DNA from 3 places in the Arsenophonus sp. aPb genome. Region 2 is predicted to be linked to each of the others. Evidence: predicted binding sites of a transcription regulator. Region 2 holds the regulator's gene; each other region holds the start of a gene.
The links. Region 2 encodes sigma-54, which starts transcription at its own class of promoters, with help from an activator protein. Its sites were predicted from a motif close to GTTGGCACANNTTTCGCTNT; they were not measured.
Positions count from the first base shown of each region.

Region 1: the regulator sigma-54 is predicted to act here: its motif matches at 1,639-1,658, upstream of hydN (electron transport protein HydN).
Region 3: the regulator sigma-54 is predicted to act here: its motif matches at 2,226-2,245, upstream of glnA (glutamate--ammonia ligase).

Region 1 is NZ_CP123499.1:2,234,144-2,238,682, forward strand. Features, by position in the region: gene hypF (carbamoyltransferase HypF) at 1-1,030, opposite strand, end outside; gene hydN (electron transport protein HydN) at 1,058-1,603, opposite strand; gene hycI (hydrogenase maturation peptidase HycI) at 1,822-2,277, opposite strand; gene QE177_RS10030 (formate hydrogenlyase maturation HycH family protein) at 2,270-2,680, opposite strand; gene QE177_RS10035 (NADH-quinone oxidoreductase subunit B family protein) at 2,677-3,444, opposite strand; gene QE177_RS10040 (formate hydrogenlyase complex iron-sulfur subunit) at 3,444-3,986, opposite strand; gene QE177_RS10045 (hydrogenase large subunit) at 4,111-4,539, opposite strand, start outside.
Region 2 is NZ_CP123499.1:2,854,905-2,859,443, reverse strand. Features, by position in the region: gene pmbA (metalloprotease PmbA) at 1-161, shown strand, start outside; gene npr (PTS phosphocarrier protein NPr) at 458-730, opposite strand; gene rapZ (RNase adapter RapZ) at 727-1,581, opposite strand; gene ptsN (PTS IIA-like nitrogen regulatory protein PtsN) at 1,649-2,116, opposite strand; gene hpf (ribosome hibernation promoting factor) at 2,237-2,524, opposite strand; gene rpoN (RNA polymerase factor sigma-54) at 2,547-3,986, opposite strand; gene lptB (LPS export ABC transporter ATP-binding protein) at 4,050-4,539, opposite strand, start outside.
Region 3 is NZ_CP123499.1:182,079-186,617, reverse strand. Features, by position in the region: gene oxyR (DNA-binding transcriptional regulator OxyR) at 1-272, opposite strand, end outside; partial or broken gene argE (acetylornithine deacetylase) at 900-2,055, shown strand; gene glnA (glutamate--ammonia ligase) at 2,319-3,728, shown strand; gene glnL (nitrogen regulation protein NR(II)) at 3,873-4,539, shown strand, end outside.

The DNA of each region.
Region 1 (4,539 bases), 620 kb from region 2:
CGGCAATATCAATCAGATCAGTCAATGCTTGTTCATTATCCAAAGCCGGCGGACAACCACTGAGATTGCCTGAAGTCATTACTAATGGACGCGCGACAGTCTGTATTAATAGATGTTGTAAGGGATTTGCCGCCAGCATGACACCGACTTCGTTAAGCTGTGGTGCTATCTCATCAACTAACGATAGCCATTGTTTATCCACTAACACAATTGGTGCCGCAGGCATCTGCAAAAGTGACTGAGCCTGTTTAGGCAGAAGGCTGGCCATTGCATCAGTTATCATCACAGCTAAGGGTTTTGACGGTCGCTGTTTACGCTGACGCAAACGCTTTACTGCCATTTGATTATTAGCATCACAAGCCAGATGGAAGCCACCTATCCCTTTAATCGCTATAATTTTACCCTGTTGCAATGCGTTAATGGCAGCCTGAATTGCCGCCTCTTTTTCTTGTCGCTCATTTTCCGCCAGCCAGACCACCTGCGGCCCACAATCAGGACAAGCAATAGGTTGGGCATGGAAACGACGATCAGCTGGATCACGATATTCTGTTGCGCAAGGCGCACATAGTGGAAAAGCAGCCATAACGGTAAACGGTCGATCATAGGGTATCGCGCGAATAATGGTAAAACGCGGCCCACAGTGAGTACAATTAATAAATGGGTAGCGATAGCGACGTTGGTTTGGATCATTCATTTCTCGCAAACATGCCGAGCAAGTAGCCGCATCAGGAGCAACTTGGGTTGCCATCGTTGCTGGCACGCTATGCTGAATAGTGAAATCCTGCGGCAATTGACGCCAGTGCCAGGGAAATTGCTGTACTTGATCAATACGAGCCAGTGGCGGGCAATCGATTGGCAATTGAGCAAGTAACCTTCTAGCATCGCCAACTATACGCACCACCACACCGGCACCGTCGTTATAAACATCCCCTTTAAGGGCTAGTCGTTGTGCCAATTGCCAAATCCAGGGCCGAAATCCGACCCCTTGAACTTTGCCACAGATCCGCAATAAGGTACCATTTTCACTTATCATGTTGGTTAATACCGCGCAGGCTAGTTAGAAAACTTGATTGGCCATACCATTTAACGCTGCCCGCCGACGCTTCTCAAGATTGAGTTGTTCCAGTTTGTTACGATCAACACACATAATTGCGTTGGTAGGACAAGCCTGAATACAAGCCGGCCCTTCAGCGCGATGATGGCAAAGATCACATTTATTTGCCTCAGCCTTCTCTACGACAACATTCAATCCGCCCCCACTATTGCGTACTACTGGCCGTAAAACCACTTCCATTGCACCATAAGGACAAGCAACAACACAAGTTTTACAGCCAATACAACGCTGTTGATGAACGTGGACAAAATCGCTTTCACGCGTAATCGCACTATTAGGACAAACGTTGGCACAAGGCGCATCTTCACATTGGCGGCAGGTAGTGGCGGTAGAGACACTAACACCTTTAATAACATGGATACGTGGCAAGAAAGTCTTAGGTGTGAGTGAAGCACAGTCCTGTGTTTCCTGATGAGATACCACACAAGCCACTTCGCAGGTACGACAACCAATACATTTATTAGCATCAGTAATAATGAAACAATTCATTCACTTCTCCAGCAATGACAGTCAATAGAGAAATATATTCATAAACTGTGCCAATTTTAAGTTAACAAAAAATTGGCACGCGTCTGTCATCATCACGATTGACGATGACAAATATTGAAGCAATACAGTTTGATCGTATTAGTAGAATTAAATGCGAGCCAGAAACGAGAAAATTACCTTAACCAAGCCCATTTTTGCTACTAAATGCGATGCAATATTTATAGTGGCCGGAACTGACTTAGTTGCTGATTATCAGCCAGACTGGCATAAACTGTTTCAACGGCTATTTTTACCGCTGCCGTCATCGGGTAATAGAATCCGACAATATCTGGCTGGATACCTAAGAAAATTACCTCGTTAGTATCCTCTTTTAGCTGCTCAATAAGATAGCTAAGTGGCATATTATGGGTCGACATAATAAACATATCAGCAATATCTTGTGGAGCGATCAGCCGTATTTCACCAGCCGCCAGTCCCATGTCGGTAGCATCGACAATCAATAAACGATTTGGCTGTAATTCGCGAATAACGCCGATATCATTTTCTGGCGCACTACCGCCATCAATGACTATCCATTCCCCTTGTGGGGTATTACGACACATCTCTGCCAACAATGAGCCTGCGCCGTCATCACCCATTATACTATTGCCGACACAGAGTAAAACATCAGCCACGCTCCCTCCTTACCATCAAATAGATAGCACTCTCCTGCTGAATATTGGCTAGCATGCTTAACATCTGCTGGCTCCAACTTTGCTGTTGTTTAGTCTGTTTGCCTAGCACCGCGCTAAACGCATTTGCCAGCATTGCCACATGGCTACTATCAATAACAATTTCCCCATAACGAGCAACACCCGCCATTTTCCGCTGCGCTTCACTTCCTGCTCCGAGAGTAGCAATCCAGAGCTGATATTCTGGCCAGGGACAGCTAAGTACCGCTTGTAAACAATCTATCACGCCTAAATGGTGACCAATGGCAAGTCCATAATAGATAACTTGCTGTGCCTGCGGTGGCGTGCCCTCATTTTCATCAATAAATTTACGGCTTAGCTGACTGAACACCACCTTATCACTCATTTAACCCGCTCCTGCTCAAGAATTTGGCTAAGATTGGCAACAATTTCATTTAAGCGCGGGTCATTTTCGTCAGCCAACCATTGCGCCACTCGATCTTCACCCTGCATGAGATAATTGATAAAATTGTCAGCAATCTGACGACCATAGCGATAGCCAGCTAAACGTCGGGCAGCACGATCGATACGGACTCGCAAGGGTTGTACCATATCGGAATGTAGAATTTTTGCCGGTTGCTCATCCTCTTCAAAGGGTTCACGCAGATGAATTTTTTGCTCCAGCAAGCCTAAAGCCATGGCAAAACCATATAAGGTCGCAGCCGGTGTCGGTGGACAACCAGGAATATAAACATCAACAGGAACGATCTTATCCGTTCCGCCCCAAACACAATACAGATCGTGAAAAATGCCACCTGAATTACCACAAGCGCCATAGGATATTGCAATTTTGGGATCAGGAGCCGAATGCCAGGCGCGTAATGCTGGCGTGCGCATTGCGCGTGTAACCGCCCCAGTAAACAGCAATATATCAGCGTGACGTGGGGAAGGAACAACTTTAATGCCAAAGCGCTCGGCATCAAAAATGGGAGAAAGGGTGGCAAAAATTTCAATTTCACAGCCATTACAACCGCCACAGTCAACCCGATAAACATAAGCCGAGCGTTTAATTTTCTTCAACAATAATGCTTTCATACTTGCGATAGACTCTTCTATTGCTACCGGTACGGGCATACCCTGTTGATCACGCGATGGCAAAAACTGGCTCATCAAATAGTCTCCTTCATTTCACGGCTTAAATCGATTTTATCTGACGGAGTCAATCCCTGTAACCGTTTGCAATTAGGACAAGTTTCAAAGCTTTCTCGATGGTGTTCAGCGCGTTGGTCGCCATTATGTTTCAGTATCTCGATCACATAGTTGATCGCTTTTTTGACTGCCAAAGGACGCTGACATACTCGGCAATAACAAACAGTAAATCGTGCTTGCTGGTAAAGATCTTCTTTGCGCCATACTGCTAGTTCATATTCCTGTGACAAACGAATGGCCGCCGTTGGGCAAACCTCTTCACAACGACCACAGAAAATGCAACGACCAAGATTCAATTGCCAGAGCAGTTGGCCTTTTGGCAAATCAATTTCTGAGGTCAGTGCATTAGATGGACAAGCGTTGACGCATGCTGCACAACCGATACATTGTTGCGGATTATGTTGCGGTTTACCGCGAAAGTTTTTATCCACTTCAATTGGTGTCAGTGGATAATCTTCGGTAACAATCCCAGTTTTTAAAGCTTTCTTAATAAAATTAAACATGATAACTCCAGTTGGCTTTTACTGACTGCGCGCAACTGACGAAAGAGATTGCGCTAGTTAGTCATAAACGGCTTGCCATAACCCTGATACGTTCAGGGGTAAACAGCCTCAGCAAAAGCAAAAGTTATTTCAGCGGTGAATTCTTACGCTCAATGCTGTAACGTTCTAATTCTTTATAAGGCACCACTTGACTCTTTTTCTTGCGCACATCGACAACAGTCATACGATCAGTGCAGGAATAACACGGATCAAGACTGCCAATTATCAGTGGCGCATCAGAAACAGTATTGCCACGTAGCATATAGCGCAGTGTCGGCCAATTGGCATAAGTTGCCGCACGACAGCGCCAACGCCACAGTTTTTGATTATCGCCGGTCATGCTCCAGTGAATATCATCGCCGCGTGGTGCTTCAGTAAAACCTAAAGCAAAACGGTGCGGAATATAGCTAAATCCCTCTACCATTAATGCACCAGCAGGTAGATTATCCAAACCAAAATCAATCATATTGAGTGAGGTAAAGACTTCATTGATACGAACTTTGAGGCGAGCAAG
Region 2 (4,539 bases):
AAAACGGAGTAATACAATATCCTGTCAGTGAAATTACTATTGCCGGTAATTTAAAACAGATGTGGGCTAATATTGTAACAATAGGCAACGATATTGAAACGCGCAGTAATATTCAATGCGGTTCAGTATTATTGTCAGAAATGCATGTGGCTGGTCAATAATTAATTATTACTAATAAATTGCTGTTGCAGACTGAGAAAATTGGTTAAAACTAGCCGATTAAAGTAGCGTTCATCTTATCGCAACAGCCAACATTGGCTGCTACGATAGAGTCAGCCTTTTTGTAGCAGTGAGCCCATTAGCATTTAAGTTGTGGCAGAAAGATTTTAGCTACAATTTGCCACAGCATCTTATATTAGCCTTTAAAAATAGAGTTAGCTGATAGAGCTTAATAGCAATGAAAGGTGATTTTGCTGACGAATAGCGTTGATGTCGTTAAATTTCGGCAGAAAATTTATTAGTCTTCTTCAAGTTTATGATGAAAAAGTTGAATAATTGCTGCCAGTGCTTGTTCTTCATCTGGACCCGTTACTTCAAGATCGATATAACTTCCTTGTTCAGAATCTAGCATCAACATCGCTATAACACTATCTGCTTGAGCTTCTATATTATGACAGTTGCGTAAGAGCACCGTAGATTCAAACTGTTGGATCAGTTCACAAAGCATTATTGCTGGCCTAGCATGTATACCCTGCTGGTTCTTTATAATAATGCGATGATAGACGGTCATGACTTTCTTTTTTCCAACGTTCGATGACGGGACTGAACATTTTTACCTCTAGAGCGAAAGTAATCAGCCAGTTGTTCAGCAACATAAACTGAACGGTGCTTACCTCCGGTACAACCGATAGCAATGGTCAAATAGCTACGGTTATTCGACTCTAACATGGGTAACCATAACTCAAGATAACTACGTGTTTGATAAATAAAGTTATGCACTTCTGTATGTCGATCAAGGAAGGCGGCAACAGGACGATCGAGACCTGTCATAGGGCGTAATTTGGGATCCCAGTGTGGATTAGGTAAAAAACGTACATCGAATACGTAATCTGCATCGATCGGAATACCATGCTTAAAGCCAAAGGACTCGAATACCATAGTCAATTCACGTTCTCGTTTACCTAATAAACGAGCTCTTAGCATTTCAGCTAGTTCATGCACCGACATTTCAGATGTATCGATGACTAAATCAGCTCGTGAACGTAAAGGTTCTAATAAATCATTTTCCTCATCAATCGCATTTTCTAATGATAACTTTTTGCTGGTGAGTGGGTGTAGACGGCGTGTGTCACTATATCTTCGGATCAACGTGTTACGATCTGCATCAAGAAAAAGTAATTGCGGGGAAAAACTAGTAGGTAAATTTTTTAACGCTTTTTCAAAAATTGCTGGGTCGTCGGGCATATTGCGAACATCAATACTCACAGCAGCTGAAGTTTGTCGTTCAGCCAGCGTATTGGCTAATTCTGGCAGTAAAATAACAGGCAAATTGTCAACACAATAAAAACCCATATCCTCCAGCGCTCGTAGAGCAACAGATTTACCTGAACCAGAACGGCCACTGACTATCATCAGCACCATGAGTAATACCCCTTAAGTTTGTTCACAATAAAAAAATCATTATTTTGGGTACAGATTTTTTAAGTCGTTATTCAGTAATGATTTTATAGAGTTCTTCATTACTTTGCGCAGCGCGTAAACGACGACATAAGTTCTTGTCAGCCAACCGTTTGGCAATTAAAGAGAGTGTATGTAAATGAGTTTTACATTGCTCCGAAGGAACTAATAATGCAAACAGCAAATCAACAGACTGATTATCAATGGCATCAAAAGCGATTGGTTCATCCAAATGAAGAAATACACCCACTGCGTCGGATGAATTACTGTCATTTAATTTGCCATGTGGGATTGCAATACCCCCACCAATACCGGTTGTGCCGACTTTTTCACGGGTTAGTAATGAGTCAAAAACGACATTTTCAGGCACATTCAGTTCAATAGCAGCAACTTCACTAATAATCTCTAGTGCTTTTTTTTTACTCGTACAATGTACATTATTTAGTGTACATGATGGTGTTAATACCGAGCTTAATGATAATTTTTTTTCACTGTTCATTGGATTTATTCACTTAGGGCAATTATACCAGATATCGATAATCAATATCTGGTATGAACGATACTAGCATCAATAATCTATATTTAGTGTCATAGTGCCCTTGTTGTTTAATAACACAAATTAATGTTGTTTCAATTTTTCTTTATATTTAGTAAGCTGACGTGCCATTTTTTCTACCATGGCATCAATAGCAGCATACATATCATCTTCTTGAGCAGAAGCATGGAGTTCTGCTCCATTCACTTTCGCTGTTGCTTCAGCAATCTGATTAAATTTCTGTACTTTTAAAATTACATGAATACCATTGATATGGTCAAAGTGTTGTTTAAATTTTGAACACTTTTCTTCAACGGTTTGGCGTAATGCTTCGGTAATTTTAATATTTTGTCCAGTAATTTGAAATTCCATAGTATCTTCCTTCTCAGTTAATTCAAATCAGTTTTTTACGCTGATTAGAGGGCGGAATGGATAGAGACTCTCGATATTTAGCAACTGTACGACGAGCAATTTGAATACCCTGTTCTGCTAGTATGCTCGTTAATTTGTTATCACTCAAGGGTTTTACAGGGTTCTCTGCCGCAATGAGTTTTTTTACTAGCGCGCGTATAGCGATAGAAGACGCTTCTCCTCCTGTATCAGTGTTAACATGGCTAGAAAAAAAGTATTTAAGTTCAAAAATACCTCTTGGACTATGAAGGTATTTTTGCGATGTGACACGTGAAATTGTTGATTCGTGCATATCAACCTGATAAGCAATATCCGCTAATACCATAGGTTTCATATGCTCTTCACCATATTCAAAAAATTCTTGCTGATTTTCAACAATACATTGGGCAACTTTTAATAAAGTTTCATTACGACTTTCTAAACTTTTTATCAACCATTTCGCTTCTTGTAAGTTGTTACGGATGAATTGGTTATCTTCTTCATTACCAGAGTATTTGCCTAGAGAAGCATAATATTGATTAATTTTTAAACGTGGAATGTTTTCAGTATTTAGTGCTACTTGCCAGTCATTATCTATTTTGCGAACCAGAGCATCTGGGATAATATATTGTGGCTCTTTAGTTTGAATGATTTGCCCAGGTTTAGGATCTAATCGTTGGATCATATCGATAACTTCTTTCAAGACCGCTTCTTTTAATTTAGTTTTCCGACTAAGTTGCCGAAAATCACGATTGCCAAGTAATTCTAGATAGTTATTAATTATCAGTTTAGCTTCTTTTAGAAAAGGAGTCTCGCTAGGTAACGCTGATAACTGAATAAGTAAACAGTCTTTCAAATTTTTTGCTGCGACGCCAATTGGATCGAAGTGTTGGATCCGTTTTAATACAATTTCAACTTCTTCCAGGGTAATATCGGTTAGTGCCAAACCGGTGTAAATATCTTCAATAGTGGTGCTTAAATAGCCGGAATCGTCGACAGCATCAATAATGGCGGTGGCAATTGCTGCATCTATTTCAGTAAAGGGTGTCAATGACGCTTGCCAGGATAAATAATCTTGTAGTGTTTGCAACGTTTCCCCTTGGTAGAGAGGAAAATCATTGTCGCTAAAATTATTGGTTAAGCTTGGATAGCTATCTGAAGTATAAATTTCTTCCCAATTAGTATCTAAGGGTAATTCGTCAGGCATATCATTTTGTTCAATTGCTTCAAAACTATCTAGTGCCGCTGGCTCGTTATCATTAATATCTGATGTTTCGATTTCCTGGTAGAGGTCATCTTGTTCAAGCAAAGGATTGGTTTCAAGCGCTTGCTGAATTTCGTGCTGAAGTTCTAATGTTGAAAGTTGCAACAAACGAATCGCTTGTTGTAGCTGTGGTGTCATCGCCAACTGCTGACTGAGTCGGAGTTGCAAACTCTGTTTCATAAAATTGGCTTAACCTCTTGGGAATAACATAATAAAAAAACTTACAACTTTAATGAGTTAGGGTTAGAGGCGAAAACCTTCTCCCAAATAGACACGTTTGACTTGCTCATTTTCTAAAATCGCTTTAGGGGTTCCATGAGCGATAAGATGACCTTGACTTACAATGTAAGCACGTTCACAGACATCTAATGTTTCTCTCACATTATGATCGGTTATTAATACACCTAAACCATAATCTCTCAAGTGTTGGATTATTTTTTTTATATCTAATACTGAAATTGGATCAACACCCGCAAAAGGTTCATCTAAAAGAATAAATTTAGGATTAGCCGCCAATGCTCGGGCTATTTCCACTCGGCGGCGCTCCCCACCAGAAAGCGATTGACCGAGATTATTTCTCAAATGAGTAATACTAAATTCTTCCATCAATTCTTCGGCACGTTGTTGCTTTTCTTCGGAGGTTAAATCTTTACGAATTTCTAATACAGCCATCAGATTATCGTAAACGTTTAGCCGGCGAAATATTGAGGCTTCTTGTGGTAAATAACCTATT
Region 3 (4,539 bases), 550 kb from region 2:
CCTGACATGCTTTCACCTTGTAAGGAAGCCATTTCCTGCAATATTTTAACTTCTCGCAGTACTGTTCTAGCTTGTTCAACTAATAATAATCCCTGCTGAGTAAACAAAACCTTTCGGCTTGTTCGCTCTAGTAACATAACACCTAAATCGTCTTCCAATTTACGAATTTGACCACTTAGGGTCGGTTGACTAACATGGCAGGCATCTGCAGCACGCCGAAAATGTTTATGCTCAGCTAATGCTACAAGGTACTCCAAATCACGAATATTCATGCCTATTCCTTCCCTAAATATAAATTTGATAGAATCAACCTATCTATTCATCATAATGGATCCAGTTTTCCTATCAACGAAAAAATTCAGCAATAAAATTTATTTTTGTAATTCATAGATAAAAGCAATGAAATTAAACGGTTGCATGATGAGTTGTTTATCGCCAATGACTGATTCTGCTGAGTTGCTAAAATTGCACAACTAACTTGCGACCATAAAACACAGCCTCAACTCCATATTTACAGAATATTCAGACTCACTAAGCATCGATTGGGTACATCACTAATAAAGGCTTGTCTGAACTCTTATGGTCAAATTAATTGCCATTACTTAATTTGAATCGATCCATTGCGATAATTATTTTATTAATAGTATTATTACGTTATGGCAAATTTTTTTATATCCTTAAATAAAATCTTTATATCGCAATATATATTATAACGACGAACCTATACACCATTAATTTTCCTTTTTCATGTATATATTGGGGTTATGGATTAAAAGGAAAAATTAGTATCATTAACATTCTCATTAATAAATCTTGTACACTGAACTAATATTAATTACTGTATTTTTATTCAAAGAAATGCATGAGTATTGAAATTTTAGTCATTAAGGCTGGTAGCAGTGAAAGCGAAACTCCCGACATTTATTGAGTTATATCGTCAATTAATTGCCATACCATCAATTAGTTCTGTCGATGCAAGACGCGATCAAAGTAATGAAGCATTAATTAATCTACTGGCAGAATGGCTAAAGACGCTAGGTGGAAAAATCACCATTCAACCAGTGCCAGAAACTCGCCATAAATTCAATTTACTGGCAACTTTTGGCCAAGGAGAGGGGGGATTACTACTCTGTGGGCATACTGATACGGTTCCTTTTGATGACGGGCGCTGGACAAAAGATCCTTTCCAATTAACGGAATATAGCAACAAGTTATATGGTTTAGGCAGCGCGGATATGAAAGGGTTTTTTGCTTTTATTATTGATACTTTACGCAATATCGATATTCATCAGCTACAACATCCCATCTATATTTTGGCAACTGCTGATGAAGAAACCACCATGGCAGGGGCACGTTATTTTTGCTACAACTGCTGAAATTCAGCCTGAATTAGCGATTATTGGCGAGCCAACTTCACTGCAACCCATTCGCGCTCATAAGGGGCATATTGCCAATGCCATCCGTATTACCGGTCAATCAGGCCATTCAAGTGATCCAGCCCAGGGTATCAATGCGATTGAATTGATGCATGAAACCATTAGTCAGTTAATTATGCTTAGAAATAGACTAAAAACTGATTACCATCACAAGGCATTTGCTATTCCCTACCCAACAATGAATTTTGGCCATATTCATGGCGGGGATGCAGTAAATCGAATTTGTGGCTGTTGTGAATTACATATCGATATTCGCCCACTACCTGGTCTATCACTACAAAATTTGGATGAATTATTGCATGCCACGCTTGAACCGATTAACCATCGTTGGCCTAATCGCATTACTATTGAGGAACTACATCCTGCTATTCCAGGTTTTGAATGCCCTATAAATCATAAGATGTTGAAAATAATTGAAAATTTATTAAATACGAAAGCACGAACCGTTAATTACTGTACCGAAGCACCTTTTATTCAAACGCGCTGTCCGACATTAATATTAGGGCCTGGTTCAATAGAACAAGCGCATCAACCGGATGAATTTATTGAAATTAAATATATAAAACCAACAATTGAATTACTTTCACAAATGATATCTCATTTTTGTTTGAAAAAATAAACTACTACATAGAAAATCAAATAAGCTAAGTTACTGTTCCTGTCGTTTATTGCACCATCATTGTGCGTTTAAGGTGCCTAAAACGCACATAAATAGTGCAATTTACTATTCAATTTATGATTATTTACTAAAAAATCATTCAAAAAGCTTTTATTCTCGGTTATAAATAATTTGGCATGATTTTCGCTTAATGATTAATTAACCACTTTAATGAAACTTTTTGGCGCTATCGTTCAAAATAGGATCCAATCAGGAGAAGCTTTATGTCTGTTGAGCATGTTTTATCCATGATCAAAGAGCACCATGTTAAATATATTGATCTACGCTTTACCGATACCAGAGGTAAAGAGCAACATATCACTATTCCTGCTCACCAAATTAATGAAGATTTCTTTGAAGAGGGAAAAATGTTTGACGGCTCCTCTATTGCCGGTTGGAAAGGAATTAATGAATCAGATATGATGCTTATGCCTGATCCCGGGACGGCAGTGCTAGATCCTTTTTTTAGTGATTCAACCTTAATTATTCGCTGTGATATCCTAGAGCCCAATACCCATCAGGGCTACCAACGAGATCCACGTTCAATTTCTAAACGCGCCGAAAATTTCTTACAAAGTAGCGGCATCGCCGATACGGTATTATTTGGACCTGAACCTGAATTCTTTGTGTTTGATGATATTCGCTTCGGCAACAATATTTCTGGTGCTTATTATCATATCGATGATATCGAAGCAGCCTGGAATTCTGGCGCACACTATGAAGATGGCAATAAAGGTCATCGGCCAAGCGTTAAAGGGGGGTATTTTCCTGTCCCGCCCGTTGATTCCTCACAAAATATGCGCTCCGCCATGTGTTCCACCATGGAGAAAATGGGCTTAATTGTCGAAGCACACCACCATGAAGTTGCCACCGCAGGTCAAAACGAGGTCGCTACCCGTTTTAATACCATGACCAAAAAAGCCGATGAAACACAAATATACAAATACGTAGTACATAATATTGCTCATTCTTTTGGCAAGACAGCGACATTTATGCCAAAGCCACTTGTTGGTGATAACGGCTCTGGCATGCATTGTCATATGTCGCTGGAAAAAAATGGCACCAACTTGTTTGCCGGTGATAAATATGGTGGGCTGTCTGAAACAGCCCTTTATTACATTGGTGGTATTATTAAACACGCGCGTGCTTTAAATGCCTTTACTAATCCAACCACCAACTCCTATAAGCGTCTAGTGCCTGGTTTCGAAGCACCGGTAATGTTGGCTTATTCAGCGCGTAACCGTTCAGCTTCTATTCGCATTCCAATGGTTGCCAATCCGAGAGCATCACGGATTGAAGTTCGTTTTCCCGATCCGGCGGCTAATCCTTATTTAGCTTTTGCTGCACAATTAATGGCAGGTCTCGATGGAATTATGAATAAAATTCATCCCGGCGAAGCGATGGATAAAAATTTATATGATTTACCTGCGGAAGAAGCACAAGAGCTCCCAACTGTTGCTAGTTCACTGGAAGAAGCCCTACATGCGTTGGATATTGATCGCGAATTTTTGAAACGTGGTGAAGTATTTACTGATGAAACAATAGACGCCTATATCAACTTATTAAAAAATGATGTTCAACGTATTCAGATGGCACCTCATCCATTAGAGTTCGAAATGTACTACAGCGTCTGATAATCCATTCTCCGCTGGTTTTTTTATTGTGTCATATTGCCTCATCTTTTGATGAGGTTTTTTCTGCCTATTTATTGAACAAAAATACTTGGTTTATACTCAAATATGTTAATATGCACTAAAAAGGTGCAGGAGTAAAACTACGTGAAAATTGATATATTACCCATTGCCGATCATATCTTAGATTGCTTGTTGCATAATATTCTATTACTGGATAATAAACTCATCATCCAATACGCTAATCATGCTAGCCGCCAATTTTTTTTAGCTAATCCAAGAAAATTGCTGGGTACACCGTTACCAATACTTTTTGATTATTGTTCGCTTGATATGGATTTAATGCAAAAAAAAATAAAAAAAAATCTAAGTTTTACCGATAATGAAGTCACTCTGGTTATCAATAATCACTCTTATAACGTGATTATCAGTGCGCAGCCCATTTCACAAGGCTTTATTCTATTAGAATTTTTGCCAGTCAATCACTATCGCCGTTTAGAGCAAGAACAATCATTACAAATCCTATCACGTGACTTAATCCGAACTTTAGCCCATGAGATAAAAAACCCGTTAGGTGGTTTACGTGGCGCAGCACAGCTGTTAGCCAAAACCCTTTCTGAACCTGAGCAGCTAGAATATACCCAAGTTATTATTGAGCAAGCCGATCGCTTACGCAATCTCGTTGATCGTCTACTCGGCCCTCAACATCCCGGCGCGAAAACAACACAAAGTATCCACCAGGTTGTTGAACGTACTTACCATTTGATATCACTGACACTACCGAAAAATATTAAATTAATAAAAGACTATGATC